One region of the Corynebacterium sp. P3-F1 genome, then DNA from elsewhere that is predicted to be linked to it. Evidence: riboswitches for the same ligand, from Rfam matches in the RefSeq annotation. Region 1 holds a riboswitch; the other holds the start of a gene.
The links. A riboswitch is a leader RNA that binds a small molecule or an ion and turns the genes downstream of it on or off. The one in region 1 is predicted to bind thiamine pyrophosphate.
Positions count from the first base shown of each region.

Region 2: another riboswitch for thiamine pyrophosphate. It lies ahead of thiC (phosphomethylpyrimidine synthase ThiC); the one in region 1 lies ahead of QYQ98_RS06045 (ABC transporter substrate-binding protein).

Region 1 is NZ_CP129965.1:1,291,643-1,306,465, reverse strand. Features, by position in the region: gene QYQ98_RS06090 (NAD-dependent succinate-semialdehyde dehydrogenase) at 1-219, opposite strand, end outside; gene QYQ98_RS06085 (rhomboid family intramembrane serine protease) at 280-927, opposite strand; gene QYQ98_RS06080 (peptidylprolyl isomerase) at 936-1,460, opposite strand; gene metE (5-methyltetrahydropteroyltriglutamate--homocysteine S-methyltransferase) at 1,672-3,927, opposite strand; gene QYQ98_RS06070 (methylenetetrahydrofolate reductase) at 3,948-4,916, opposite strand; gene QYQ98_RS06065 (hypothetical protein) at 5,253-5,918, shown strand; gene QYQ98_RS06060 (YhgE/Pip family protein) at 6,010-6,648, shown strand; gene QYQ98_RS06055 (ABC transporter ATP-binding protein) at 6,682-7,395, opposite strand; gene QYQ98_RS06050 (ABC transporter permease) at 7,388-8,233, opposite strand; gene QYQ98_RS06045 (ABC transporter substrate-binding protein) at 8,214-9,236, opposite strand; TPP riboswitch at 9,275-9,401, opposite strand; gene QYQ98_RS06040 (YdhR family protein) at 9,621-9,944, shown strand; gene QYQ98_RS06035 (hypothetical protein) at 9,971-11,266, shown strand; tRNA gene QYQ98_RS06030 (tRNA-Ala) at 11,377-11,449, opposite strand; gene QYQ98_RS06025 (hypothetical protein) at 11,775-12,218, opposite strand; tRNA gene QYQ98_RS06020 (tRNA-Ala) at 12,527-12,599, opposite strand; tRNA gene QYQ98_RS06015 (tRNA-Ile) at 12,612-12,688, opposite strand; gene QYQ98_RS06010 (DUF3566 domain-containing protein) at 12,824-13,165, opposite strand; gene gyrA (DNA gyrase subunit A) at 13,169-14,823, opposite strand, start outside.
Region 2 is NZ_CP129965.1:1,785,490-1,800,312, reverse strand. Features, by position in the region: gene QYQ98_RS08545 (SDR family oxidoreductase) at 1-511, opposite strand, end outside; gene smpB (SsrA-binding protein SmpB) at 508-996, opposite strand; gene ftsX (permease-like cell division protein FtsX) at 1,008-1,910, opposite strand; gene ftsE (cell division ATP-binding protein FtsE) at 1,913-2,605, opposite strand; gene prfB (peptide chain release factor 2) at 2,670-3,776, opposite strand; TPP riboswitch at 3,844-3,962, shown strand; gene thiC (phosphomethylpyrimidine synthase ThiC) at 3,960-5,747, shown strand; gene QYQ98_RS08515 (inositol monophosphatase) at 5,747-6,565, shown strand; gene hisN (histidinol-phosphatase) at 6,558-7,340, shown strand; gene QYQ98_RS08505 (S1 family peptidase) at 7,337-8,170, opposite strand; gene QYQ98_RS08500 (Rho termination factor N-terminal domain-containing protein) at 8,247-8,534, shown strand; gene QYQ98_RS08495 (thiamine phosphate synthase) at 8,527-9,183, shown strand; gene QYQ98_RS08490 (cation transporter) at 9,320-9,925, opposite strand; gene QYQ98_RS08485 (ectoine synthase) at 9,958-10,332, opposite strand; gene QYQ98_RS08480 (ABC transporter ATP-binding protein) at 10,453-11,289, shown strand; gene QYQ98_RS08475 (ABC transporter permease) at 11,286-12,050, shown strand; gene QYQ98_RS08470 (sensor histidine kinase) at 12,047-13,081, shown strand; gene QYQ98_RS08465 (response regulator transcription factor) at 13,078-13,677, shown strand; gene thiO (glycine oxidase ThiO) at 13,702-14,793, shown strand; gene thiS (sulfur carrier protein ThiS) at 14,793-14,823, shown strand, end outside.

The sequences.
Region 1 (14,823 bases):
TTCGGCGATGGTGCGGGAGAGTTCGTCGCGCTTTTCGTCGAAAAGCGATGCGACCTTGTGGAGGATCTCGGCGCGCTCTTCGAAGCTCTTTTCACGCCACTGCTTGAACGTTTCGCTCGCGGTGGACAGCGCCTGCTCTAGTTCGTCGTCGGTGATGAAGTCGAAGCTTTCGACAATTTCGTTGGTCTGCGGATTTTGTACGCGGAATTTCGTTGGCATGTACACAACGGTACGAGCGTCACGGGATATTCGCCATAACTTATTTCACCGGCAGCTTTTTCAAGCCCAGATCGGGACAGTGCTCGCAGCAGCCGCAGCTGCCAAACCAACCGCCGCACCTCCCCAGCGGACACGCGCGTCCTGCGAGGTGAGCGGAGCAGCCATGAGCGTGCCGGCGATGAGCCCGCCGAGGTGACCCCACAGGCTCACATTCGGCGTGATCAACGTGAAGATGAGGTTGCCGCAAACCAACACCAGCGGTGCCCGGAGGTCAGCGTGGCTGCGCGCTGCGACTGCCACGAGCAACGCCATTAAAGCGTAGAGAGCTCCCGAAGCGCCAGCGGTGGGTTCGTCAAAACCGAACATCAGCACCGCCGCCGAGCCTCCCAGAACACCGGCGATATAGGCCAGCGCAAAGGGACCCGTGCCCACGGCGCGCTCAACAGCGGCACCGACAACAACGAGCATGAGCACGTTCACCACTAGATGAGTGATGTCCAAGTGCATGAACCCGGAGGTCAGTGCTCGAAGCCAGCCGAAGCGCTCGTCGACGACGAAGGGGCCCCACAGGACCGTGAAGGTGCCGGCGCGGGAGGACCAGATGACGTCGATAAGCGAATGCGCGTCGAGCGCCGCAACGAGGAACGCCCCCACGCACAGCGCTACAATGACGGCTGTGGCGGGGGCGCCGTAAAGGACGCGGTTCAACCTGTGAACTACTCCGAGACCGTGACGGACTCGATGACCACGTCTTCGACCGGGCGGTCCATACGGCCCGTCTCGACGTTAGAGATCTCGTCGACGACCTCCTTGGATGCCTCGTCCGTGACCTCGCCGAAGATGGTGTGGCGGTTGTTCAGGTGCGGGGTCTGCGCGACCGTGATGAAGAACTGGGAACCGTTCGTGCCCGGGCCCGCATTAGCCATGGCCAGCAGGTACGGACGGTCGAACTGGAGCTCCGGGTGGAACTCGTCGGCGAACTGGAAGCCCGGGCCGCCGGTGCCGGTGCCGGTCGGGTCGCCGCCCTGAATCATGAAGCCCGGGATAATGCGGTGGAAAATAGCTCCGTCATAGAACGGACCCTCATTCGAGCCGGACGCGTTCTTGGTGGAGTACTCCTGGGTGCCCTTGGCTAGGCCGGTGATGACCTCGATCGTGGTCGGGGCGTGATTGCCGAAGAGGTCGACCACGATGTCGCCGTGGTTGGTGTGGAACGTCATTGTCTGAGTCTTCTGAGTCATGCGGTCTAGGATACGCGTCCCGCAGGAGAGCCGTCGCTGGACCCGAGCCGGCACCCGCATCGGCTTCGGCGCCGACCTGCCCGCCACAAAACCCGCCCCAAATGAGAAACCAGCTACTTGGATCCAGCTAATTGCACCTTTTCAGGCGAATGGCTGGATCCTAGTAGCTGGATCTAGGAGTGAGTCGGCCGGTCTGAGGGGCCGTAGGAGTCTAGAGCCCCTGGGCGACCTCGTCGCGGGCGGCGACCATGTTGGCCAGTGCCGGCTCGACCTCGGCGTAGCCGCGGGTCTTCAGGCCGCAGTCCGGGTTGACCCACAGGCGCTCGGCCGGGACGTTATCCAGGGCGGCCTTGATCAGCTCGACCATCTCCTCCTTGGACGGCACGCGCGGGGAGTGGATGTCGTAGACACCCGGGCCGATCTCGGCGTGGAAGGTCTCGTCGATGTCCTCGAGCAGCTCCATCTTGGAACGCGCGGCCTCGATGGAGGTGACGTCGGCATCAAGGCCGGCGACGGCGTCGATGATCTGGCCGAACTCGGAGTAGCAGAGGTGGGTGTGGATCTGCGTGGTGGGCTGTGCCTCCAGAGCCACGAGGCGGAAGGCGCGGACAGCCCAGTCGAGGTAGGCCGGACGGTCGTCGGCGCGCAGCGGGAGCAGCTCGCGGAGAGCCGGCTCGTCGATCTGGATGACCTTGATGCCGGCCTTCTCCAGGTCGGCGACCTCGTCGGCGAGTGCGACACCGATCTGGTCGGCGGACACGGACAACGGGACGTCGTCGCGCTTGAAGGACCAGGCCAGGATGGTGACCGGGCCGGTGAGCATGCCCTTGACCGGCTTGTCGGACAAAGACTGCGCGTACGCGGACCACTCGGTGGTCATGGCCTCCGGGCGGGAGACGTCGCCGACGACGATCGGGGGACGGGTGCAGCGGGAGCCGTAGGACTGGACCCAGCCATTCTCGGTGACCACGAAGCCGTCGAGAAGCTCGGCGAAGTACTGGACCATGTCGTTGCGCTCCGGCTCACCGTGGACGAGGACGTCCAGGCCGAGGCGCTCCTGCAGATCGATGACGTTCTTGACCTCGGTCTTGAGCGCCTCGTTGTACTGCTCGTCGTTGAGTTCGCCGGCGCGGTGGTCGGCGCGGGCCTTGCGGATCTCGGTGGTCTGCGGGAAGGAACCGATCGTGGTGGTCGGCAGTGCCGGGAGGCCGAGCTCCTTCTGAGCTTCCTGGCGCTCCGCGAACTCCGGCTGACGCTGAACGGTGCCCTCCGGCAGCTTGGCCACACGGTCGGTGACGGCTGCGTTGTGGATGCGGGTGGACTCTGCGCGGGTGCGTACGGCGCGGTCGGAGCGGCCGAATGCCTCCGGCGCGTTCTCCTCGCCGGCGACGAGAGCGGTGATCTCCTCGATCTTTTCGTCGGCAAACGACAGCCACGGAGCGACATCGACCGGGAGGTTCTTCTCGGCGTTGAGGGTGTGCGGGACGTGCTGCAGGGAGGTGGAGGTGGACACGTGTGCGTCAGCGGCAGTGCCCAGCTTGTTCAGCACTTCGACCTTCTCGCGCAGGTTGGCGGCCCAGACGTTGCGGCCGTCGATGAGGCCGGCGACGAGTGTGGTGTCCTTGCCGTCGAAGGCGGCGGCGACGCGTGCCGGGTAGTCGGTGTCGGCGTCGAGGGTCCACGGGGACAGGTCGACGTGGACTGCCTCCGGAGCGACCGTGGCCAGGGCGTTCAGGCCCTCGCGGGCGGAGCCGTACGGGGTGGTCACGTACACGTTCGGGCGGTTTTCTTCGGCCAGGAGCTTGGTCCATGCCTGCTCGGTGTACTTGGCCAGCTCAGCGTCCGGGGTGGACAGATCGGCGACCAGTGCCGGCTCAGCGACCTGGACCCACTCGACACCGGCTTCCTTGAGGGCGGCGAAGACGGCAGCGTAGGCGTCGACAAGCTTGTCCAGCAGCGACCACTCGACCGGCTTGGCCAGGGCGAGGAGGGTGACCGGGCCGACGAGCGCCGGGCGGACCTTGTGGCCGGCCTCGCGAGCTTCCTCGACGAGACGAAGCACGCGCTCCGATGCCGGGGTGATGTCCTGGCCAGCTTCAACCTCGGGCACGAGGTAGTGGTAGTTGGTGTCGAACCACTTGGTCATCTCGAGCGGAACGCGGGTGTCGTTGCCGCGGGCCAGAGCAAATTCCTCGTCCAGGTCGGTGCCGCCGGCGATCAGGCCGACGGTGAGGCCGGTCTCGAGCACCTGGTCGTAGTAGGCGACATCCGCCGGGATGGCGTAGTCCTCGGTCAGGCCGAGGTCGCGCAGATGGTTGTAGGTGTCGATGCGCAGTGCACGAGTGGTCGTGCGGAAGGTGTCGGCGTCGATGCGGCCGGACCAGTAGGACTCCAGCGCGCGCTTGAGCTCACGGTTGGCGCCGATGCGGGGGTAACCCTCGATCGTGGCCTTGGGGAAAGTACTCACAGTTTCTCCTTGGGGGTTTGCTATTTAGGTTCGATTCCGAGCCGCGACAGCAGGTCTTGCGTCACCGCCAGGTTGTTGTGGGTGTAGATGTGCAGGCCGCCCACGCCGGCGTCGAGAAGCTTGCCGGCGAGTTCCGCGGTGAGCTGCATGCCCACCTCGTATTCCTCGTCCGGGTCGCTCGCCGCCGCCAGCTTATCGACGACACGCTGCGGCACCTCGATCCCCGACAGCACGCCCATGCGCTGGGCCCGCTTCAGGCTCGTCATAGGCATGATGCCGGGGATCAGGGGGATGCGCACGCCCGCCATCCGGGACTGCTCCGCGAAGCGAAGGTAATCCTCCGCCTCGAAAAACAGTTGCGTAATGGCGAAATCCGCGCCGAGCCGCTGCTTGGACAAGAGCACGTCCAAATCGAGGTCGGGCGTGGGCGATTCCGCGTGCCCGGACGGGTAGCACGCCACCGAAAGAGCGAGTTTGCCCGCTGCGAGGCGGTAGGCGTTTTCTTCCTCGATCTCCCGGATCAGGGTCAAAAGCTCAGTGGCGTACTGGAGGTAGCCCTCCGGTAGGTGGTCCTCCCCCTCCGGGAGGTCGCCGCGCAGGGCGAGGAAGCCGCGCACACCGGAGTCGATGAGCGTGCGAATCCAATCGGCCAACTCCTCGGTGGGCCCCGCGGTGCACGCTAGGTGCGCGATCGTGGGCAGGTTGGTGCTCTCGCTGAGCCGGGAGATGAAGTCGGCGGTGCCCTGCAGCCACCCGGAGCGGCGGGAGCTGGTCACGGCAACGTAGTCGGGGTTGTAGGCCGCCAAGCCGGTGATGAGGTCTTTCAGCTTCGCCTCGTCTGCATCATGGCGTGGCGGGATGAGCTCGAAACTCAGGGCGGTCCTCGTCTGCCGCTTCACAGCGTGGCGGGCACCGTCGTGTGGTGCTTCGTCGAGGGGGTCCAAGGGCGCAGACGCCGACAGCCTCGACGAAAAGTGTCCTTCAGTCAACGAAGGAGTCCTTTCGTCCTATCGGTTCAGGTGTTCGTTCTGCCGGGCACGCGGGTGTCCGGTTGGCTGGGCTCAGCACTTGGAAACTGGTTGGAATGTAACCCGGCCCGGTTTGAGCGATCAAAGGGGTCCCCTGTTTCCGCGCCCATTGATGCAGTTCACGACTGTTCCGCGTGTGAATATAAAACCGCGAATTTCGCTGAAACTGAACCGAGCGGTTCACTTTCCGGGGAACTATAGCGAAGGACAGCGAAAGTCCGCGACGGTGTCCGCTCAGTTCACTAGTGTGGGGAAGCACATAGCGTTGCTCCACACGACGAAAGGCCAGAACACACGATGAACCTCCGCAATATCCGCATCGCCTCCGCGGTGGCGGGAACACTGTTCAACCGTTACCGCGACCTGAACAACGAGCAGAAGCGCGACGTGTACGAGGCCGTCCGCCTAATGGCGCGCGGCGACAACGACGAGATCAATGAAGACACCTCCAACTTCAGCGCCGCCCGCCTCCAGGCCGGCGATGTGACCCGTGCAGCTCACGCCCGCCTGGACCGCCGCCGCGCCCTGTTCGAGCAAGACCAGCTGGACAAAAAAGAGAAGAAGGAGCTGGAAAAGGCCCTGAAGAAACAGAAGAAGCAGGGCAAGAAATCCGGCAAGTCCGGCAAGAGCGGCAACGGCATTGCCCTTGGCGCCCTGATCCTGGCCCTGCTCGCCGCCATCGCCGGCGGTGTCTACTACCTCATCTTCGGCACCGATTCCCCGGCACCGGCTAAAAAGGCACCAGCCAAGAAGGTTCCGCAGAAGGCGGCGCCTGCGAAGCCGGCAGTGCAGAAGACTCAGCCGCCGACACAGGGTTCCACACGCGTCACCGCCGGTAAGGACCACGGTCCGCTCAGCGAGGAACCTGCGGAGCGCGATGAGGAGCTGCTGAACTCCATCGACGAACAGCTGTCCACGCTGGACACGCTCGATGACGCGCAGCGGGAGAATCCGGGCAAGTAGCAGGGCGAAGCTGGGCGCGGCGGTGCCGAGACACGGGGCTCTCGGTTTTTAGACGCTTGGACTCCGAAAAGAACCTTCCCGCCGCCACGCGGTGAGCAACCGGCCGAGAAGCCGGCGCTGCGGCCAAGGCCTGTCCCCCTTCTTCCTCTCCCTGTCGCTGTGGTTCGGCGGCCTGATTCTGTTCATGGTCTTCAACCCGATCTCCCGCCGCGCTATCGACTCGGGCACCAACCCGGCGCGCGTGGTCATGGGCTCGTGGATCCCCGCAGTCCTGGTCGGTTTGGTGCAGGCCTTCAACCTGTGGGTTGTGCAGGCCTTCGTGCTCAAGGTCGATCCGGTTCACCCGGTGCAGATGCTGCTGTCCTTGGGCTTCATCGCCGCAGTGTTCAACACCGCGATCTTGGCCATTTACGCCCTCTTCGGCCCGTCTGTGGGCCGCTTGATCACCATGGTGCTCATGTCGCTCCAGCTGGTGGCCTCCAACGGCCTCTACCCCCCTGAGGTGCAGCCGGACTTCATCCAGTGGGTCCACTCGTGGGATCCGATGCGATTCTCGGTGGACCTGATGCGCCACACGCTCTTTGGCACACTCCCTGGCGATAACCGCGTCGAAGTGGCCATGGTCGTCCTCGGCGCCGTCGGTGTCTTGTCCTTCCTGCTCGCCATGCTGGGCTTCTGGAAGGAGCGGGTGCTCATGGAGAAGGACATCCACCCGGAGCTGGACGTCTAACCTCTCTGCCCCCTCGCCTCGCAGCTCCGCCCCCTAACGCGTCTGCAGGTGCTCCAAGATGCGCCGCTCCAGCTCGCCGAATTCTGGTGAGCTGAGCACGTCCGTGCCGCGGGGGCGCGGCAGGTCTACGTCGATGATCTCCCGGACGGATGCGGGGCGTGGACTGAGCACCACGATCCGGTCGGAGAGCATGATGGCCTCCCGCACGTCGTGGGTGATCAGCATGGCGGTCCAGTCGTGCTCCGCCCACATCCCCTGCAACCAGTTCTGCAGCTCGGTACGGGTGAGGGAGTCGAGGGCGCCGAAGGGTTCGTCGAGAAGCAGGGTGCTCTTCTCCTGCACGACAGTGCGCAACAGTGCGGCGCGCTGGCGCATGCCGCCGGAGAGCTGGAACGGCAATGCTTCCTCGAATCCTTCCAGCCCGAACTGCGGGAACCATTCGCGGGCGCGGGCGCAGGCCTCTTTTTTGGGTACTCCCTGAACTTCAAGGCCGAGTGCGGCGTTGGCTTCGATAGTGCGCCACGGGAAGAGGAGGTCTTTCTGCGGCATGTAGGCTGTGGTGCCGTCGAAACGCCATTCTCCGGAATCGGGTTGGTCCAGGCCGGCGATGATATTGAACAACGTCGACTTGCCGGCGCCGGATGGGCCGATGAGCGAGACGAACTCGCCCGGCGCGACATCGAAACTCACACGGTCGAGCACCTGGCGGTCACCGAATGCGCGGCTGATCTGGTCGAGCTCAAGCACGCTCGGCCTTCCTTTCCTTGATGTGCCACGGAATGACCGCGCGCTCAATGAGATAGGTGGACAGGTAGAGCAAAATGCTGATCACCGCGGTGACCACCACAGCTGCCAGGACGAGGTCGGTGCGGAACGCGTTCTTCTGCACGCTCATGTAGATGCCCAGGCCCTTCTTCGCGCCGACGTACTCGGCGAAGATCGCGCCCGTCACCGCGTATGTGATGCCGATGCGCAGGGCTGTGAAGAACTCCGGCATCGCGGACGGTAACCGGACCATCCAGAATTCGCGCCATTTCGACGCTCCCATGCTGCGCAGCAGGTTCGATGCTTCGCGGTCGGTGCGGGCGAAGCCTTCGATCAAGCCGATGGAGATGGGGAAGAACGTCACAAGCGCGACCACCAGTGTCTTCGGCAGGAGACCGAAGCCGAACCAAATGATCATCAACGGGGCAATCGCCACCACGGGAATTGTTTGCGAGGCGACGAGCAGCGGGGTCAGCCCGCGCTTCAGGGTCGGCGAGAAATCGATCGCGATAGCGATGAGCCACGCACAGACCAGCGAGAGCGCGAAGCCAATCAGCGTCACCTGCAGCGTGGCGATCGCGTGGGTGCCCAGAATCTCGCGCTGCGCCCACCCGGAGCGGGCCACCTGCGACGGGGCCGGCAGCACCTGCGGACGCACGCCGGTGGCGCGCACCAGTACCTCCCACACCGCCAGCCCGACGAGGACGAAGAGCAGCGGGACCCAAATATTGCTGCTGAGTCCCCGCGCCCGCCCGGCGCCGCCTCCGGCGACCACCGACGTGGAGGCGGAAGCCGCGGGTTTAGTCGGCGATGTACTCATTGGTGAAGTAGGTGCCCCAGTCCGGAGCCTCGGTGAGGGGCTTGTTGGCGTCGTCGACAAGCAGCCCGTTGTCGAACAGGAACTGGCCCAGATCGGCCCAGTGCTCCTGCGTCTGGTGGCCGAACTTGCCGTTCTCGTCCAGCATGTACTTCTCGGAGAGCATGCGCTGGCTCTTCTTCAGGAATTCGAGGTCGGTGAGGATCTCCGGATTCTCCTTCTGCAGGATTTCGGCTGCCTCGTCCGGGTTGTCCACTGCGTCCTGGTAGCCGCGCTGGATGGCCTGGACGAATTTCTTGCTCTCCTCCGGGTGCTCGTTCATCCACTTGTTCCCGCCGATGATGAGCATCTGGTAGCAGTCCGGGAAGCCGTAGTCGGTGTAGGCGAAGTTCTGCAGCTTGACCCCGCGGTCCTCAGCCTCGATGCCCTCCCAAGCGACGTACGGAACAGTGAAGTCGACATCTTTGGAGTACAGCGCCTCGTACGCGGAGGTGCCCAGGGTGACCTCCTCGAACTCGCCCTTGCCGCCGGCGCCGCGGATGACCCCCTTCAGGATCGCGTGGTCTGCCGGAGAGCCGAAACCGCCGAAGGTCTTGCCGTCGAGATCGGCCGGGCTCGTGATGTCGTCGCGTTCGGCGAGAACACTGACTTCGGTGGTCCAGGTCTGCTCGACCGCCAGCACGGAGCGCACGTCCGCGCCCGCCGCCTTAGCCATGGTCATGCGGTCCTGGGTGTCCACCGCGAACTCGGCGTTGCCGGAATCGATGAGCAGGATCGGGTTGCTGTCGTTGTACGGCACGACCTCGACATCCAAACCAGCATCCTTGAAGTAGCCCTTGTTCATGGCCACGTACAGTCCGGTGTGGTTGGTGTTCGGCGTCCAGTCCAGCGCGAAGCGGACCTTGGTCATTCCGTCCTCATCGCCGGCGCCGCCGCCGCACGCCGCCAACATCATCGTGGATGCGAGCGCGGTGAGAAAAACGGCGATTTTCTTGCTAATGCCCATGTACCTCGGCCTTTTTCGGGGCGGACAGGTACAGACGCACGCAATCGTAGCGACCATCCCTCCGCCAGTGCTAACTGGTTCAGGTTCGACGGGTGTCATCTCAGCCTTCGCCTTACGGCGTCGCGGCGGTCTCGGACAGCCACAACGGCACCCCGTGTCACGCATTCCAGGGTATACCAAGGCCTCACCCGGCTTCGTGGGGCTTTCGCTTGTCGACGTTCCATGCTCCCCAACCGCCTTAAACCGCAGAAAGCCTGCGGAAAGGACCACCGTGAAAATTTTCAGACCAGAACTCTTGCAACTTATAGACAGACTGGTACAGTAAACACCACTGTTCGCAGACAGGTCAGTCTATACAGCGATTACCACAAGAAAGGAATCCCAATGTCCACTCTCCTCTCCGTCACTTTCGACAGCCCTTACGAGTTCACCGACCAGAAAATCCGCGAAGGATTCGAACAAGCCATTCCAGATCTGCAGCAGCTCCCTGGTCTGGTCTGGAAGGTCTGGACCTCGCAACCGGGTGAGGGACGCGGTGCCTCCTTCTACCTCTTCGATACTGAAGCTAACGCTAAGCAGTGGGGTGAAGGCCCGCTCGTGCAGACTCTTCAGGACCTTGGCAATTCCAACATCGAGGTGCAGTACTGGGAGGTCGAGGAAGAATTTTCCAAGCAGACTTTCGCTGTCCTCAGCCGCACGAACGCATAAATAGGTAGCACCAGAAGGAACTCACAGTGTCGATCCCCCAATCTGCCCAAGACTTCGGGCTCTTCGATGCCTTGATCGGCCGCCGCTCCAGGCGCGTCGGTCTGGGTGCCACCATTCCTGACGGCCCGCTGGCGTACGAGTCTCCGTTCGAGCCCGTTCCGCTTTCCGACGACGAGCGTGCTCTCCTCGCCTTTGCCGCACTCGGTGTGACCGGTTTCAACCTCGGTATGCCGCACACCGCATCCGGCGAATCCGATAAGGGAGCGAATTACATCGTCCGCTACCTGGGCCGTACGGCTCCGAGCGGTGCTGGCATCGAGTCCAGCGAGATTCTCATCACCGATGACTCGGGTACGTACATCTCCCAGACACGCAACCTGTCTCCAGACAAGATTGCAGAAATTGCGGAGTCGAAGACACTCGATGACTACGTCGCACACGCCAAGAATAATCTTGTCAAGCTTTCCGACGATCCCGTTACTCTCCCAGCAGAATGGGGCTTCATCGATAAACACAACTGGTGGACGGCTCTCCAACCAGGCACCACGTTGATCGTACCGGTGCTGGATTCCGCTGAATACGGTTTGAACCTCCTGAGTCTGCTTTCCGGCGAGGGCACCGTCGTGTGGGACGAGGCTTCGGACAGGCCCATCGGCAAGCCGGAGAAGTTGCTCAAGAGCGGTCACCTCAACGCCGAGATGAAGGTGCCGTACTCCTTCTTCGAGTCCTACCTGTTCAAGATGGCCAACCACGAACTGAGCCTGGCCCCCTACAATGCGCAGCTGGCATTGCAAGCTATCGGCCTAGGCGGATGGTTGTACGGCGGAATCAATTCTGATGCGCTGCTGGGAGCCTTCGCCGAGCAGGGGCACCGAGGCTTTGGTTTCACCTACGATCAGGCAGGACCCCAGAGCATTCCGAACCCGGTCGGCCTGCCCGAGTACTTTGAAACTCTCGCTCCGCCTTTCGTGTCGTCTCCGGGTGAAGCGGTGGAGACATTCATCGACCGCAAATTCGGGCCAGACGGCACGTATAAGTCTGCTCAGGGACCGTACAAGGATCAGCATGGCATCGCGTCGCAGATCCAGCGCGTAACCGATGAGCAGATCGAGTACTACATCTCCGTTGTGGAGGAGATCTACGAGCGCGACGGCCGTTACCCCGGGTCTGGTCCGACCGTTCTCTCCGGCATCTACACCCAGGCCACTCACATCGACCCGGAGTATTACGCGAAGTTCCACAACGACGACGCAATCCTAGAGACCCACCACAACCACTTCCAGGACTGGCACAACGGCGAACAGCCGCAGCGCCGTAAGTAATTCAGGTGTCCGGAACAGCGTCTCTGCGCCGGGAAACGTCTCCCTAGACGGCTGAGAAAACCAAGCAACCCCCTAGCAGTGCAGCATGCACTGCTAGGGGGTTCATTCTGTGGAGCATAGGGGAATCGAACCCCTGACCTTCGCATTGCGAACGCGACGCTCTACCAACTGAGCTAATGCCCCTTAACGGAAACATCTGAAAACGTTACGCTTGTCTCACGCTCACTCCAAAATCACGGCACCCTGCACACCCCGTTGAGTGTGTCCGGCCAATCCGCCTACGGGCGGAGTCTGACTAGTTCCCCTCCGGCACCGCGGCCGGCGTTCGCACCGCCCTGGAACAGATGCGCGGTATCGGCCACCGCTTCGTCCTCATCGACAGCACTACCCCCAGCTAAAGCGCCACACTGACCCCGCGGTAACCCACGGAGATTCATGGGAAACGATCTGGAAAATCCCGCCCACCACAGATGGCGGACGGGATGTGCGGGTCAACGGGGAGCCAGTTTTAGAGGAGGATCTTGCCCACGATCTTGGCGATGCCCTTAATCAGCGAGGACGCACCGTCGCCCTTGAGGAAGGACGGGGTGAAAAGGTCCTTGATCTCGCCGGCGCTCTTGATGATGCCGCTGGTGACGTCGAGGCCTTTCTTCGCGTTATCCAAACGCGCATTGGTGATCTCGATCTGAGCGCGGTCGCGCTTCTGCTTTTCCTCCCAGGTCAGCTTCGCCTTTTCTTCTTTCGCAGCCTTGCCGGTCTTCTCCACCTTCTCAGTCTTCGCAGTCTGCTCAGCCTTTGGTGCCGCCGTTGCGGCGGTGGAGACGGTGGCTGCAGTGTCCGCAGTGCTTGGGGTGTCGAGAGGCGCAGTGGTGGCGGCGTTGGCCGGTGTGGCGGCCAGAACCAGAGCGCCAGCAAGGACGGATGCTGCGGCGACATTGGAGAACTTCTTCATGTTGTGCCCTTTCTTGGTGAGGGTGAGATGTGAAAACGGAAGTGGCGCTCCGTGAGCTCCATGAAGGAATGCTAGGAGCTGAAATGGCCTCCTACTAGGGTGTTTTTAGCCTTCATGCAATGTCGGAACCAAAGTATCCGGGCCAGCCATTCCAGGAAATCGAGTGAGTGCTGCGCAGAGAGCGTCTGGGCGGTCCTTTTGGTCGAGTCTTCCCCTGAAGCACGCAGGCACTTTCGTGCACACCCGCTCGGACCCCCGTTTCACCAAAACAGAAAACCCTGCACCATGCGGTGCAGGGTCTCGGGCTGTGGAGCATAGGAGAATCGAACTCCTGACCTCCTCCTTGCAAGGGAGGCGCTCTACCAATTGAGCTAATGCCCCTTTGTTCCGAACTGGTGGGCCTAGCAAGAATCGAACTTGCGACCTCATCGTTATCAGCGATGCGCTCTAACCGACTGAGCTATAGGCCCGCTCGGAACTTCTAGAACATTACCCAGGCGACCCGTTGAACACCAAATCGCCTGGTCATCTTCGTATTCTGAATGTCTACGCTATGACTTGAGCACCCTTGACCACCCACTTGCACGGGAGCGGGTGCTGGCATATCAGCGGTAGTCGGTCAGCTCGAGGCCGAGTCCGCCGACGAGGTCCGTCAGTGCGTTGTAGATGAACGCGGTGAGCGGGGCCATGATGGCCACGAACACCACGCCGATCGCACCGGAGAGGCCCGCGAGGGCGATCACGAGGGGGAAATCGATGGCGGTGTCCCCACCCACGCCACCGATGAGCGAGTTGAAGGAGTCGACCACTCCGGCGGCGTCGACAGCCACGTAGAGCAGTGACACGGCAATCAGCCAGGCGGCAAAGCCGACGAGCGCCATGAGGATGCCCACCTTGAAGGCGCTCCCGGGTCGAATCCGGGTGACGCTCACGTTACGTACTGCCATGCGTTATTCTTTCCCGTCCGCATCGCCGGATTCAGACGACTCGTCGTACTCGTGGTTTTCGCCCACCTCGTCGGTCTCGACGGAGTTGACGTTCACCGGCTCAGCGCCCTGGTCGAGGGTCTTCTGGCCCTTGGCCACAGCGGTGGCTTCCTGCTCGCCCTCGTCCTCGACATTGACGTCGATGGCGAGGAGCTCGTTGCCCTCAGCCAGGTCCACGAGGCGGACACCCATGGTCGCGCGGGAGGACGGACGGATCTGGTTGATCTCGGTCCGGATCACACCGCCGGCGGCGGTGATGGCGAAGATCTGGTCGTCTTCCTCCACTGCGAGTGCACCGATGAGCTTTCCGCGCTTCGGGGTGTACTTGAAGGTCATCACACCCATGCCGCCGCGGCCCTGCGGGTTGTACTCGGAGATCGGGGTGCGCTTGCCGTAGCCGCCGGAGGTGGCCACGAGCAGGAAGTCGTCGTCCTTCACGGTGGTCATGGCCAGCAGCTGGTCGTCGCCGCGGAAGCGCATGCCCTTCACACCGGCGGTGGCGCGGCCCATCGGGCGCAGCTGCTCGTCGTCGGCGGTGAAGCGGATGGACTGGCCCTGTTCGGAGACGAGGAGGATGTCGTCGTCCTCGCTGACCAGGGAGGCACCGATCAGGGTGTCGCCCTCGTTGAGGTTGATGGCGATCAAGCCGGCGGAGCGGGCGGACTCGTAATCGGTCAGGCGGGACTTCTTCACCCGGCCGTCGCGGGTGGCCAGGACCAGGTACGGAGCGTCCTGGTAGGTCTGGATCTGAATGACCTGGGCGATCTTCTCTTCCGGCTGGAATTCCAGCAGGTTGGCCACGTGCTGGCCGCGGGCGGTGCGGCCTGCCTCCGGCAGTTCAAACGCCTTGAGGCGGTAGACGCGGCCGAAGTTGGTGAAGAAGAGGATCCAGTCGTGGGTGGAGCAGATGAAGAAGTTCTTCACCACATCGTCCTGCTTCAGCTCGGCGCCGCGGACGCCCTTGCCGCCGCGCTTCTGGGACTTGTAGGCGTCCACCTTGGTGCGCTTGGCGTAGCCGGTGGCAGTGATGGTGACCACGACGTTCTCGCAGGCGATGAGGTCTTCCTCGGTGACATCGCCGGTGGCGGCGACGAGGCGGGTGCGGCGCTCGTCGCCATGCTTGTCCACTACCTCTGCCAGCTCGTCGGCCACGATCTGGCGCTGGCGCTCCGGCTTAGCCAGGATGTCCTTGTAGTCGGCGATCTCGGCCTCGATGGCGGCCAAATCGTCGACGATCTTCTGGCGCTCGAGAGCGGCAAGACGGCGCAGCTGCATGGCGAGGATGGCGTCGGCCTGGACCTCGTCGACGTCGAGAAGCTCCATGAGGCCCGTGCGGGCCTCGTCGACCGTCGGCGAACGACGGATGAGCGCGATGACCTCGTCGAGCATGTCCAATGCCTTGACCAGGCCGCGCAGGATGTGGGCGCGCTTTTCGGCTTCGTCGAGGCGGAACTGGGTGCGCCGGACAATGACCTCGACTTGGTGGGCCACGTAGTAGCGGAGCATCTGGTCGAGGCGGAGGGTGCGCGGCACGCCGTCGACAAGCGAGAGCATGTTGGCGCTGAAGTTCGACTCGAGCGGCGAGTGCTTGTACAGGTTGTTGAGCACAACGCGGGGCA
Region 2 (14,823 bases), 490 kb from region 1:
CGGTGCGGCCCGGGTGGATCGAGGTGACGCGGACCTGCCCCTTCTCCTCTAAGCGGAGCGCATCGGTGAAGCCGCGCAGCGCGAATTTGGAGGCGCAGTACGCGGTGTTCTCTTCCACGCCGTGAAAGCCGGCACCGGAGTTGATGGTGATGACGAGTCCACGGGAACGTCGTAAAGCGGGCAGAAGCTCGCGGGTGAGCGTGACCGGCGCGAGCACGTTGATCTCCATGGTCTCGCGCCATTGCTCGGCGTCAATCTCGTCGAACGGCGCCTTGTGCAGCACACCCGCGGCGTGAACGACGATGTCCACGTTCTCCACGCGGCGCGCGGCTTCGACGATCGCGTCGGTGTCGCGCAGGTCGACCTCGAACGGCTCGGCACTGGGCAGCTTATCGACGACCTCGCTCGCGTCCTTCGACGCACCCACCAGGATGTGGTGGTCTTTGCCCAGCTCTTCCGCGATGGCGCGGCCGATGCCGCGGGAAGCCCCCGTGATGAGTGCAGTTTTCATGCCTTGATCCCCTTGAATTTGCGGCCGAGTTCACGCGCGATCTCGCGGTCCTCGGTGCGTTTCTTGATGTCCTGGCGGCGATCGTAGTCCTGCTTGCCCTGCGCAAGTCCCAGCTCAACCTTGACCAGGCCATCTTTGAGGTAGAGCTTCAACGGAACGAGCGTGCGGTTGCCGTCGCGCACTTTGCCTTCGAGCGTGTCGATTTCCCGGCGGTGCAGCAGCAGCTTGCGGGTGCGGCGCGGCGAGTGGTTCGTCCACGACCCCATCGAGTACTCGGGGATGTGGAGGTTGCGGAGCCAGACCTCGCCGTCGTCGATAGTCGCGTATGCCTCAACGAGCGACGCCTTGCCGTCGCGCAGGGACTTGATCTCGGTGCCCTGCAGGACAACGCCTGCCTCGTAGGTGTCCAGGATGGTGTAGTCATGGCGGGCCTTGCGGTTGGACGCGATGACGCCCGGGCCGTCCTTCTTCTTTTTCTTCGCCACGACTAGACCTCCTATTTTCGCACGTAAGAGCGCAACGCTACCTGAGCGACCAGTCCAGATGCAACAAGCGCGATCAAGCCAACCAACGGCATGACCGTCCACACCGCACTATCCGGCAGCTTGGCGATGAGCAGATTCTCGTACACGCCCGACAGCATCGGGTCGACGATCTGGGATTTGATCGCCCACACGCCGAGAGTGGAAATGACGGCACCGATGAAGACCGAGATCAGCGCCTCGAGAATGAACGGAGCCTGCGTGAACCAGCGTGTCGCACCCACCATGCGCATGATGCCGATTTCCTCGCGGCGGCTGTACGCGGCGAGTTGCACCATGTTCGCGATGAGGAACGCGGCAGCCAGTGCCTGTGCTGCGGCAATGAGGAATGTCGCGTTGCGGAAGGAATCGAGTGAATCCGCCACGCCCCGGACATCGCTGGCTTGGTCCGCGACATAGGAGACCTGCGGCATATCGCGTACCGCGTCGATCGGCTCAGTGTTCGTCGGATCTTGCAGCCTCACATGCAATGCCGCCGGCATCGAGTCCTTCGATGTCTCTTGCACGAGCACCGGATCGGATTCCTTGAACAATTCCACGAATCGCTCGTAGGACTGCTCTCGGTTACGGAAAGTCACAGATTCCACGCGGTCGTCCGCTTGCAGCTTGTCGCGAATTTCCGCGCAGCTTGTCGACGAACAGTCCTTGTCTCCTTCAGAAATCTTCTCGTCCAGCTCCACCATGACCTCGACACGGTCCAAGTAGAGGTCCTTGGTCTCGCTCGTAACCTTTGACATGAGCACGCCCGCGCCGACCAGCGCCAAGGAGAGCGCCGTGGTGATGATCAGGGCGATCGTCATGGTCAAGTTGCGCCCAAGACCGCGGAATCCCTCGCGGAAAATGAAACTCCAGTTCATGCTTATGCCCCCATCGTTCCGTACACACCGTGGCTCTCGTCGCGGACGAGCTTGCCCAACTGCAATTCAATGACCCGCCGACGCATATCGTTGACTGCGCGCGCATTGTGCGTGGACATGATAACGGTCGTGCCCATGCGGTTGATGCGGGCAAGCAGCGCCATGATGTCGTCGGCGGTGGAAGGGTCGAGGTTGCCCGTGGGCTCGTCGGCAAGCAGCAGATGCGGACGGTCCACGAAAGCGCGCGCGATGGCCACTCGCTGCTGCTCGCCTCCGGAGAGCTCGTTCGGCATGCGGTTCGCCTTCGCGTCGAGCCCCACGATCTCAAGTGCCTCGGGGACCAGCTTCTTGATCTTCGCCTTCGGCTTGCCAATCACCTCCAGTGCGAACGCCACGTTGTCGTAGACGTTGAGCTTGGGCAGCAAGCGGAAGTCCTGGAATACGTAGCCGATGGACTGACGGAGCTTGTTCACCTCCTTGCCCTTCAACGCATTGACGTGAAAGTCGCCGAAATAGATGTCTCCCGAGGTCACGTTTTCCTCGCGGATGAGCAGCTCCAGAAACGACGACTTGCCCGAACCCGACGGGCCGATCAGGAAGACGAACTCACCGTTGTCGATCGTCAGCGAGATGTCGTCGAGAGCCGGCCTCGTCGATGTCGGATAGACCTTTGTCACATTCGAGAAAGTGATCACACGTGCCACTCTAGTGACAGAATTCAATGTCCGGGAAATCCCACTCCCCGAAACCGCAAGTGGGTTACGAGCTTTCTGACTGCTGCTCGGCCATCCTCCACCGAATCCCCGCTTCGAGAAACCCGTCGATGTCCCCGTCGAGCACCTTGTGCGGGTCGCCCACCTCGTAGTTGGTCCTCAGGTCTTTGACCATCTGGTACGGGTGCAGGACGTAGGAGCGCATCTGGTTGCCCCAGCTGGCGTTACCTCCGGCCCCGAGGGCATCGAGCTCGGCCTTTTCTTCCTGCCGCTTGCGTTCCAGCAGTTTGGACTGCAGGACGTTCATGGCCGATGCCTTGTTTTGAATCTGGGACTTCTCGTTTTGGCAGGTCACCACGATCCCGGTGGGTTCGTGGGTAATACGCACCGCGGAGTCGGTGGTATTCACGGACTGGCCTCCGGGCCCGGAGGAGCGGTAAACATCGACGCGGATATCGGAGTCCGGGATGTCGATGTGGTCGGTCTGCTCCACCACGGGCAGGACCTCGACCTCGGCGAAGGAGGTCTGGCGCCGGCCCTGGTTGTCGAAGGGCGAGATACGCACGAGCCGGTGCGCGCCCTGTTCAACCGACAGCTGGCCGTACATGTATTCGCCGTGGACCACGAAGGTCGCGGACTTGATGCCGGCCTCTTCAGCGTAGGAGATGTCGTAGACATCGACCTTGTGCCCGCTCTTTTCCGCCCAGCGGGTGTACATGCGCATGAGCATTTCCGCCCAATCAGCGGCGTCGACACCGCCGGCACCGGAGCGGATATTCACCACTGCCTCGCGCTCGTCGTATTCGCCGGACAGCATCGTCGTCACTTCCAACGACGAGATCTGGGCTTCGAGGTCGGCCAGTTCTTCGCGGGCAAGCGATGCGTCGCCTTCTTCTTCGGCGAGCTCGTACATGACCGGCAGGTCCTCGAGGCGCTGACGAAGTCCCGTCACCTTGCGCAACCTCGCCTGCACGTTGGACAACTCCGTGGTCACCTGCTGCGCATGATCCGGATCGTCCCACAAACTCGGGTCGGCGGCCTGTTGCTCCAGCTCACGCGCGCGTGAATCCATCTCATCCAAGTCCATGACCGACTCAATCGTGGTCAAGGTGGTGTCTAGGGATTGAATCCGGTTGCTGGTCTCTGGCTGCATAGGTGCGAAGTCTAGTGGACATCGGGAATCGCCCTTGCACGCCCGCCGGAACGCCTACACTGTGAAACTGCACCCACACGGGCGCCCGTGGCAGCGGGCTGAGATCGCACTGACTTTCAACGCCGTGCGAGCACCGTCCGAACCTGTCTGGTTAGCACCAGCGAAGGAAGTAAGGAGCAGCTCATGGCTGATATTTACGCGACCGAAATTCACCCGAAGCACTCGTACGCCCCCATTGTCAAAGATGCTCTCGAGGTTCCGGAGACAGCGATTGAGCTGGATGATTCCCCGTCCGGCCCGAATGAGCCTTTCCGCGTCTACCGCACGCGCGGCCCGTGGGCTGAACCGGAGGAGGGCCTGCCGGACCTGCGCAGCGGATGGATTAAGGACCGCGCCGATGTGCAGGAGATCCCGGGCCGCGCACGCAATCTTGAGGATGACGGCACGCGCGCGCTGAAGCGGGGGGCGCCCAGTGAAGAATGGCGCGGTGCGGCTCGACCAACGCTGCGCGCTAAGAACGGCAAGCGCGTCACCCAGATGCACTACGCGCGCAACGGCGTGATCACCCCGGAAATGAAATTCGTGGCCCTGCGCGAGCACTGCGATCCGGAGAAGGTCCGCGAGGAGGTCGCTGCTGGCCGCGCGATCATTCCGAGCAACATCAACCACCCGGAGAGCGAGCCGATGATCATCGGCAACGCATTCTTGACCAAGATCAACGCCAATATTGGCAACTCCGCAGTGACCTCCTCTATCCGCGAGGAAGTGGACAAACTGCGCTGGGCCACCCGCTGGGGTGCGGACACGGTAATGGATCTGTCCACGGGCAACGACATCCACACCACCCGCGAGTGGATCCTGCGTAATTCCCCCGTCCCCATCGGCACGGTGCCGATCTACCAGGCTCTGGAGAAGGTGGGCGGTATCGCCGAGGACCTGACGTGGGAGATTTTCCGCGACACTGTCATTGAGCAGGCTGAGCAGGGTGTGGACTACATGACCGTGCATGCGGGCGTGCGGTTGCCGTATGTCCCGCTGACGTCGAAACGCGTCACCGGCATCGTTTCCCGCGGCGGCTCGATCATGGCCGGATGGTGCCTCGCGCACCACAAGGAATCCTTCCTCTACGAGAATTTCGACGAGCTGTGCGAGATCTTCGCGGCATACGACATCGCCTTCTCGCTCGGCGACGGCCTCCGCCCCGGCTCCGTCGCCGACGCCAACGACGCCGCCCAATTCGCAGAGCTGAAGACCATCGGTGAGCTGTGCAAGCGTGCCTGGGACCACGATGTCCAAGTGATGATCGAAGGCCCGGGCCATGTGCCGCTGAACATGATCCAGGTCAACAACGAGAAGGAAGAGGAATGGTGCGGCGGCGCACCGTTCTACACGCTCGGCCCTTTGGTCACTGATATCGCCCCCGGTTACGACCACATCACTTCCGCCATCGGCGCCGCTAACATCGCCATGGGCGGCACCGCGATGCTCTGCTACGTCACCCCCAAAGAACACCTTGGTCTGCCGAACAAGGATGACGTGAAAACCGGCGTGATCACGTACAAAATCGCGGCCCACGCCGCCGACGTGGCAAAGGGCCACCCGGGTGCCCGCGACTGGGACGACGCGATGAGCAAGGCCCGCTTCGAATTCCGCTGGAACGACCAGTTCGCCCTCTCCCTCGACCCCGAAACCGCCCAGGCGTACCACGACGAGACTTTGCCCGCCGAACCCGCGAAGACCGCGCACTTCTGCTCCATGTGCGGACCGAAATTCTGCTCGATGCGCATCAGCCAGGACATCCGCGACGAATTCGGCGACGCGATCGACGAGGCGCTCGACGACAAGAATAAGAAGCTCATTGCCGATCTGGGCATCCCGAGCTTCGCCGGGGGCACCGATTACCGTCGCGGCGAGCGTGAGATGGCCAAGGAATTCCATAAGCTCGGCTCGAATGTCTACGTTCAGGAATAATGGCGGCTGTGTCTACCGCAGCTTTCATTGAATCGCACCGCAATTCCACCGATGCCGAGCTCGCCCGAGCCCTCGTCGAAACAGCCGGGGGTTTGGCGCTGAGCATGCGCGACGACGGCCTTGAGACGGGCCAGAAATCGTCCGTGTCGGACGTTGTGACTAATGCCGACACCGCCGCCGAGGAATTCGTCGCGGGAGCACTCGAGGCGCTGCGCCCCGAGGACGGGATCGTGGGCGAAGAGGGGGCGGAGAAGACGTCGGCAAGCGGGCGCACATGGGTGATTGACCCGGTTGACGGCACGTACAACTTCGCATCGGGCTCCGATTATTTCTGCTCCGCGCTCGCTCTCGTCGAGGGCGACGTACGGGAACCGGCGCGGATTCTGACCAGCGCGATTCACCGCCCCGCGCTCGCCACCACGTGGGTCGCGGAGGACGGCACCGCGACACGGAACGGATATAAGCTCGAGCCGCTTATCGACGCTCCACTGCCCCACCTCGCCCTCGCCACCTATCTCCACCCGACATCGATGACCGACGACGGGATCCGGAACGCATGGCTGAGAGCCACGAACAGTGCCGCCACCGTGCGCATGTTCGGCGCCGGCTCCATCGACCTAGCCACCGTCGCATCCGGCGGGATCGGCGGCTGGCTGCAGCACTCCGTGGCCGATTGGGATTGGCTCCCCGGCAAGGCGCTCGTTGAAGCTGCCGGCGGTAAGGCAGTCAAAGTCGGCGCCGGCGGGGTCACCTGGTGTGTCGCCGGAAACCACCAGCTCGTCGGCGAGCTGGTAGCTAAGCTTGAGCAGCATGGCTAACTACTCTGACGACCTGGCCCTCGCTCTCGAGCTCGCGGACCTCGCCGACGCAATCACGTTGGAGCGCTTCGAGTCCGCCGACCTCAAAGTGGACACCAAACCCGACATGACCCCTGTCTCCGACGCCGACGTGGCAGTCGAGAGTGCCTTGCGCGAGAAATTGGGCACCACCCGCCCCGCCGATGCGGTGCTCGGCGAAGAATTCGGCGGCAACGTGCAGTTCTCCGGACGCCAGTGGGTCATCGACCCAATTGACGGCACCAAGAACTACGTTCGCGGCGTCCCCGTCTGGGCCACCCTGATCTCACTTCTCGAGGACGGCGAGCCCGTCGTCGGCGTGGTCAGCGCTCCAGCCCTCGCCCGCCGCTGGTACGCCAGCAAGGGTGCCGGGGCTTGGCGCACATTCGCCGACGGCAGCGTCACCCGCTTAGGGGTGTCGGGGGTTGGGGCGCTAAGTGATGCGTCGATAAGCATCTCGTCCTTGAGCGGCTGGCGCGACCGCAACTTGCGCGACCAGCTGATCGCGCTGACCGACGATGCGTGGCGTCTGCGCGGCTACGGCGACTTCTTCTCCTACTGCCTTGTGGCGGAAGGTGCCGTGGACATCGCCGCTGAGCCGGAAGTGTCGCTCTGGGACTTGGCTGCGCTGTCCGTCCTGGTCAGCGAAGCTGGCGGCCGATTCACCTCGCTTGCCGGCGAAGAAGGCCCCCACGGCGGCGATGCCGTGGCCACCAACGGCCTGCTGCACGACGAGGTGCTCGGCCGCCTGAACTAGCGCGCTAAACGGAAACCGTTGCCCACGCCCGGCACGGCGTTAAGGTCCCGAATGATCGCGTCAATATTCGTGGACACCGTCGGGGCATGGATCGGCCCCTGCAACGGCGTCGAGCAGGCCAAGTTGGCGAACCTCGGGATCGAACTCCCGTTAACCATCCCCACCAGCCGCGTCCCCGAGTACAGCGGCGCACCGGAGTCCCCCGGCATCGCGCACACCTGCGATTGGATCCGGACCCCGTCCGCCATCCAGGTCATTCCACAGGTCACGCCCGTGGCGTAGCCGTTCTTGCACAACGTGTCCCCGGTTCGCGCCGCCCCACCCGTCGAGTGGATCGTCGTGCCGTTGTAGCTCGCGGTCAGGTCAGCCCTGGGCCCCAGCTCGATGACGGAGTAATCGAGCGCGCCGTTCTTCCGCGCGATCCGACCTGTGGGACCCGCGGCGAAGGAGTCCGCCGCAACTACCTGGTCGCCGATATTGCCACAGTGCCCAGCGGTCAAAGCCACCTTGCGCCCCGCGGCATCCGTACCCACCGCGGCGACAGTGCACATGCCGTAAAGACCGACGTAGATCGGCGCACCCGCCCCGAACAATGCGCGCCCCCGGGCCGCCGCGTTCTTCGCTTCCGGGTTAGCCCGCTGCGCGTCGAACCACGACCCGGGCACGCGGCGCAGCACACCGTCCGCGAACGGCTTGCCCGCCATCACCTTCGCCGCCGGATCAGTGCGCCACTGGTAATTGGGGTCAGTTTGAACCTGCGCCTGCGCCTGCGGCGCAGCCACGAGCCCCAGAGTGGTCAACACGGCAGCGGCCATTGTCCGGATCTTCATACGGTCATCCCTTCTCTCCCCAGTGGAAATGAATGATCCCACCGTACCCCACTGTGAGCTCTCTACAATGGCGCGCATGGCCAAGGATCAACATCCAGAAAACACCCCCGGAGGCCCCTCCGTGAAAGACGGCGAGCTGTACGAACACCTGCGCGAGGAAGGCAACTCCAAGTCCAAGGCGGCCGCCATTGCCAACGCCGCGGCGGACAGCTCCCGCCAGGAGGTGGGCGAGAAGGGAGGCAGGTCCGGCTCGTACGAGGGCTGGAGCCGCGACGAGCTCTACTCCCGCGCCCAGGAGTTGGATATTCAAGGCCGTTCCGACATGACCAAAGACGAGCTGATTGAGGCGCTGCGCAATGACTGACCTGGATCTCCGCTGCTACTTCGTCACCGGCGCTGGCGCGCCCGACACCATTGTTGAAACCGCCCGCGCGGCCGCCCAAGGCGGCGCTGGCATGATCCAGGTGCGCAGCAAACCCATCAGCGCACGCGACCTGTACGACCTCGGCCTGTCCGTGGTCACCGCCGTGCACGAGGTCAATCCCAACGCGCATGTGCTTATCGACGACCGCGTCGACGTCGCCCTCGCCCTTGCACCGCACGGTGTCGCCGGCGTGCACATCGGCCAAGACGACCTGAACCCGCGCATCGCACGCGAACTCCTCGGCCCCGACGCCATCATCGGCCTGACCACCGGAACGCTGGAGCTCGTCGAGCAGGCCAACGACTACGCAGATGTGATCGACTACATCGGGGCCGGGCCTTTCCGCGACACCCCCACCAAGAATTCCGGCCGCGTGCCTCTGGGCCTCGAGGGCTACCCCGCCCTCGTCGCAGCCTCCCGGCTCCCCATCGTGGCCATCGGCGATGTCACCGTCGAAGATGCTGAGGATCTTGCCTGCACCGGCGTCGACGGCGTGGCTATCGTGCGCGGCATCATGAACGCCGAGGATCCGCGCAGCTACGTCGGTCGCGTCGTGGCCGGCGTCGACCAAGGCCACGGTCAAAACTAACTGGCGAAGCTGTCGGCCCATCCTCGATCCTCTGGCCTCCACTACCTCGTAGCTGCAGTTTTGCAAAACGCGTGCCTTGCCCCCATCGCACGCAAAAAAGGACTCCGCATTACGGAGTCCCTGCGGTTTTTGGTTCCTACTCCTCCATCTCGGCGAAAGCTTCCTCGACAGAATCGTGTTCCTCGCGGGATTCTTCCCACACTTCCTTCGCGGCGGACAGATTCACCACTGCGATGATTGCGCCGACAATGATGTCGAACCAGGCAGTGGCCCACACGAAGGTGAGCAAGCCGGCAACAATGATGAGAATGTTGGCCAGTGCATCGTTGCGTGCGGCCAACCAGGCTCCCGTGGCAAGGGAGGAACCCTCGTTACGTAGGCGCAGCAGAATCACCGCACAGATCAGGTTGACCACGAGCGCACCGAGCGCTACCCCAGTCAGTCCCTCGGGTGACGGCGGCTCCGGGTCGAGAATTTTCATCACGACGGTCACGATCGCGGCGACCGCCGGGATGAGGATCAGGGCGGCGAGGACGGAACCGGCGGTGCGACGTCGAGAAGCGGGCCACGCAACAGCGAAGAACACCAGCATGTTGATGGCGGTGTCCTCGAGGAAATCCGCGGAATCGGCAAAAAGAGACGCCGAACCGATCGCGATGGCGGCTGCGAACTCGACAAAGAAATAGCCGAAGTTCAAAAGCGCCACGATCAGAACGGCGCGACGGATACGCTGTTCAGTCATGCTCTGCAGAGTTCAGTCATGCTCTGCAGAGTTTAGTAGGAGCTGAATCCGTCCTCGGACAGCGAGTGCTTCTCGTCGCCGGTGATTGCCGGGTTGAACACGGAGACCAAGATCAGGTCCTCATCCTTGCCGCCGCGGAGGTAGTGGGCGTCGTGCTCGTCAAGGACGTAAATGGTGCCCGGGGTGACCGGGTACACGTTGCCCTCGGTGTCCTCGACCTCACCGGAGCCGCCGATGCAGTAGCAGGCCTCGAGGTGGTTGCGGTACTGCAGTTTGGACTCGGTGCCAGCGCGGACGACGGTGTGCGCGACGGCGTAGCCCATGTTGTCTTTCGCGGTCAGCAGGCGCTCGGAGGTGCCGCCGCCCCACTCGACCTTTTCCACTTCGTCACGGGAACGGGTGAACATAGCTGTCTCCTTTGTTCGGTTTCAGTTCCCTTTCCACGCTAACACCCATGACACGAGTCATGCCCAGATCGTGACTGCAGGGCTACAACCGCTCACCCGCCCTGAACTGGAATGTGAAGCATGATCGAAACACAGAACGTGAGCAAGCATTTCGGCCCGGTGAAGGCCGTCAACGATGTGAGCCTGAGCATCGGTCGCGGGGAAATCGTCGGCCTGCTCGGGCGTAATGGAGCAGGCAAGACCACCCTCGTGGACCTCATTCTCGGGCTGACCAAGCCGACGAGCGGCACGGTGCGAGTGGCCGGCATGACCCCCGCTCAGGCGGTCCGGGAGGCGCGCATCGGTGCAGTCATGCAGACCGGCGGTCTCCTCGACACCGTTACCGTCAAAGACACTCTCGCCATGATCGACTCCACCCACCGCGACTCGATCGGGGTTGAGGCCGCGATCGAACAGGCGAATCTCACGGAAATCCAGGATCGACGGGCGGGCAAATGCTCCGGCGGCGAACAGCAGCGGGTCCGCTTCGCGATTGCTTTGCTGGGCAAGCCTGAGATTCTCATCCTCGACGAACCGACCACCGGCATGGATGCCACCAGCCGCCACGAGTTCTGGGACTCGATGCGCGCCCAAGCCCACTCCGGGCGCACCATCATCTTTTCCACGCACTACCTCGAAGAGGCGGAAAACCTCGCGGAGCGCATCATCGTGCTCGATCGCGGCGAGCTTATCGCGGACGGCCCGACAGACAGTCTCACCGCCGGCGCGAACAAGAAACGGGTCACAGCGCAGTCATCGCAGGGGCTTATCGACGTCACCACCCACGACTCCGACTCCTACGTCCGGAAATTACTCACCGAGACCGATGCGCACGACCTGACCATCACCAGAACGTCCCTGGAGGACTCGTTCATCGCGCTCACCTCAGATACCGCAAGCAGCAAGGAGCAACTATGACCACGCTGAAATTCGCACTGTACAACCTCAAACGTCTCAAATCCGACGCCTCTTCGCTGTTCTTCAACATCGTCCTTCCAGTCATCCTCTACCTCATCTTCGGGGCTGCCCAGCAGTATTCAGATGATGAACTGGGCAACGGCAACGTCGCTGCCTTCGTCATGCTCGGAATGGCCCTTTATGCGGGCATCTCAGGAGCTGTTTCCCAGTCGTCTTTGGTGGTCGTGGAGCACAACGGCGGATGGGGGCGGCAGCTCGCGCTGACACCTCTGACGAATATGCAGATCGCGGTGGCGAGATTGTTGGTCATCATTGTCAATGTCGTGCTGCCTGTGGCTGCAGTCTTTCTCACTGGCGCGTTAGTCGACGCGAAGATGGACGCCAGCGCGTGGTTCTGGAGCTTCCTCATCACCGTTGCGGTGGCTTTGCCGTTCGGCTTCTACGGTCTGGTCTGGGCGCAGGCGATGAAATCTTTCACGGCGGTGTCGGTGGCCGCTACGTCAGTCACGCTGCTCGCCTTCGCGGGGAACACGCTGTTCCCATTGACGAATAGCTTGATCGACTTCTCACGGTTCACTCCGATGTACGGTGCCACCATGCTGTCGCGGTGGCCGCTCGCCGAAGGACTGCAGTTGATTCAGGACGAGCCCTACGAGGTCACCGACCCATTGTGGCAACCTGTGCTCAGTATCATTGCCTGGACTGTCATCTTCGCGGTGATCAGTCTGGCCTTGGACAGCCGCGAGAAAGGGCGTGCGTGATCCAGAAGACGAACGGTGGCCACTACCACCTCGTTAAAGCCGGCATCTGGCTGATCCTCCTAGTCAGCCCGCTCGCCGGCTTGCTCACCATGGAGCTCCCCACCTGGCAGTACGTAGCCGGTGCCGGGTTGATCGTGGTCTTCGGTGCGGTGTACCTGTGCGCGCGCACGATCCGTGCGCACGGCAATGACACCGTTAACGCGGTGTTGTGGGTGATCGTTCTCCTACTCCCGTTGATCGGCGTGACCGCCATCATGGGGGTCTGGGGCGCAACGATGCTGCCGTACATCACGGCCGTGACTGGGTCACTCATGCCGGTGCGCATGCACACGCTCGTCGATCTCGCCATCATCTCGACGTTCGGTGTCTACGTGTTCCTCACGGGCACCGTGACAACGTGGATATTCTTCGGCGCGTCAGTGCTCACCGCGGTAACAGTGGGAACGCAGGTCAGCGCGACCAGGCTTAGCGACGAGCGCATCCACCTCGCCGCCGAACTCGAGCTGGCGCGGCAACGCGAGTCGATTTACCGGGACGTGCACGATCTGTTGGGGCATTCACTGACAGTGATCAACGTGAAGGCGTCGTTGGCGCGCAAGCTGGTGGACGTCGATAAGCAAGAAGCGGCGAAGGAACTGGATGAGATCGTGGAGCTGTCCCGCCAGTCGCTTGAGGATGTCCGGCGCGCTGTTCGGACATCCCACACGCCGTCGCTCACCACGGAGGTGGAAGCCGCGCGATCGGCACTGGCGGCCGCTGGAATCGAGCCGCGAATCAGCGTTCACGCAGACACCGAGTCCCCGCTGTTCGGGTGGGTGCTGCGGGAAGCAGTCACCAACGTGATCCGGCACTCGCAGGCCACGGAGTGCGAGATCACAGTCACCCCGCATAAGCTCGTCGTGGCCGATAATGGCATCGGTTTGCCGCCGGGCACACGCTTAGCAAGCGTCACCGACAGGGTGCGAGCCGCGGGCGGTTCACTCGTGGTTCCGCCCACTGATTCCGGAACACGGCTGGAGGTAACGGTATGATCCGGGTGCTCATCGCCGACGACCAAGGGCTGCTCGTCGGAGCGTTGTCTGCATTGCTCAACCTCGAGAAGGATATAGAGGTCGTAGCCACTTGCCGTTCCGGCGATGGTGTCGTCGAAGCGGTACGGGAGCACAATGTGGATGTGGCGTTGCTCGATATTGAAATGCCCGGCCGCACCGGCCTGGAGCTCGCTGCCGACCTCGCGGGATCCTCGTGCAAGGTGCTCATCGTGACCACGTTTGGGCGACCCGGATACCTGCGCACGGCCTTAGAAGCCGGGGCTTCCGGTTTCATTGTGAAGGACACTCCCCCAGACCAGCTTGCCGACGCAGTGCGTCGCACACACGCCGGTCTGCGGGTCGTCGATCCGCAGGTCGCGGAGGAATCCCTGTTCACTCCGCCGTCACCGCTGACTGCGCGCGAGGTCGAGGTCGCCCGTGAGGCGCTCACCGGTGCAGAAATCAAGCAGATCGCGGCGCGGTTGAACCTCTCCACGGGGACGGTGCGCAACTACATTTCGGCGATCATGACCAAGACTGGAGCACCCAACCGCTTTGCAGCCGCGCGCACCTGCGACGGCAATGGCTGGCTCTGAAAAGAGCGTAGGTTGGATGGCGATATGGCAGAACAGAAGATTGCAATCCTCGGAGCAGGCATCGTCGGCCTGTCCACCGCGCTGACGTTGGCAAATCGTGGCCACAACGTGACCGTCTACGATCCGGAGCCTGTCAGCGGCGCGACCTGGCACGCGGGCGGCATGCTCGCACCGGCGGCAGAGGTGGTCTACAAGCAAGACCCGCTGTTTCCGCTGATGATCGCGGCTGGCAAGTGGTACCCGGAACTGATCGAGCTGACGGCGAAGCACACCGACAAACCGACCGGCTACCGCACCGAGGGCACTCTGGTGGTGGCCAAGGACCGGGCGGACAAGACACACTTGGAGGAACTGCGGGAGTACCAGGAGCTGCACGGGATGACCACGGAGCGGATCACCACGCGGGAGGCGAGGAGGTTGGAGGGGGCGCTGGCGCCGTCGATAAGCGGTGCCGTGCATATTCCCGGCGACCACCAGGTCCGTCCGAGGCTGTTCGCGGCGGCGTTGCAGGACGCGTGCGCGAATGCGGGCGTCGTGTTCGTGGAGGAAGCGGTACACGACGTGGCGGAGGTCGAGGCGGACCAGGTCGTGCTGGCCAACGGGCTCGGCGCGCGGGACACGACCGGCTGGTTCAACGGCGAGAATCCGCTGAGGCTGCGCCCGGTGTACGGCGACATGGTGGAGCTGCGCGTTCCAGAACATCAGCGGCCCCTGATTGACCGGGTGATTCGTGGCTTCGTCGAAGACCGGCCGATTTACCTGATTCCGCGCGAAGACGGCACCCTCACGATCGGCGCGACGACGCGCGAGGACGATCGCGCGGAACCGCAGGCGGGCGGGGTGCTGCAGCTGCTGCGCGACGCCAGCGAGATCGTGCCCGGCATCGAGGAGTGCGACATCATTGAGGTCCACGTCGGCGCGCGCCCCGGATCACCGGACGACTTGCCGTATCTCGGCCGCGTCAGCGACCGCGTCGTGGTGTCCACCGGCTACTTCCGCCACGGCATTCTGCTCGCCGCGATGGGCGCCAAGTGCGGGGCCGCGCTGGTCGAGGGAGAGGAACCACCCGTAGAGTTGGGGGCCTGTGATCCCCTGCGCCATTCAAGGAGGAACTAATGCAGCTAGTCATTAACGGTGAAAAGGTCC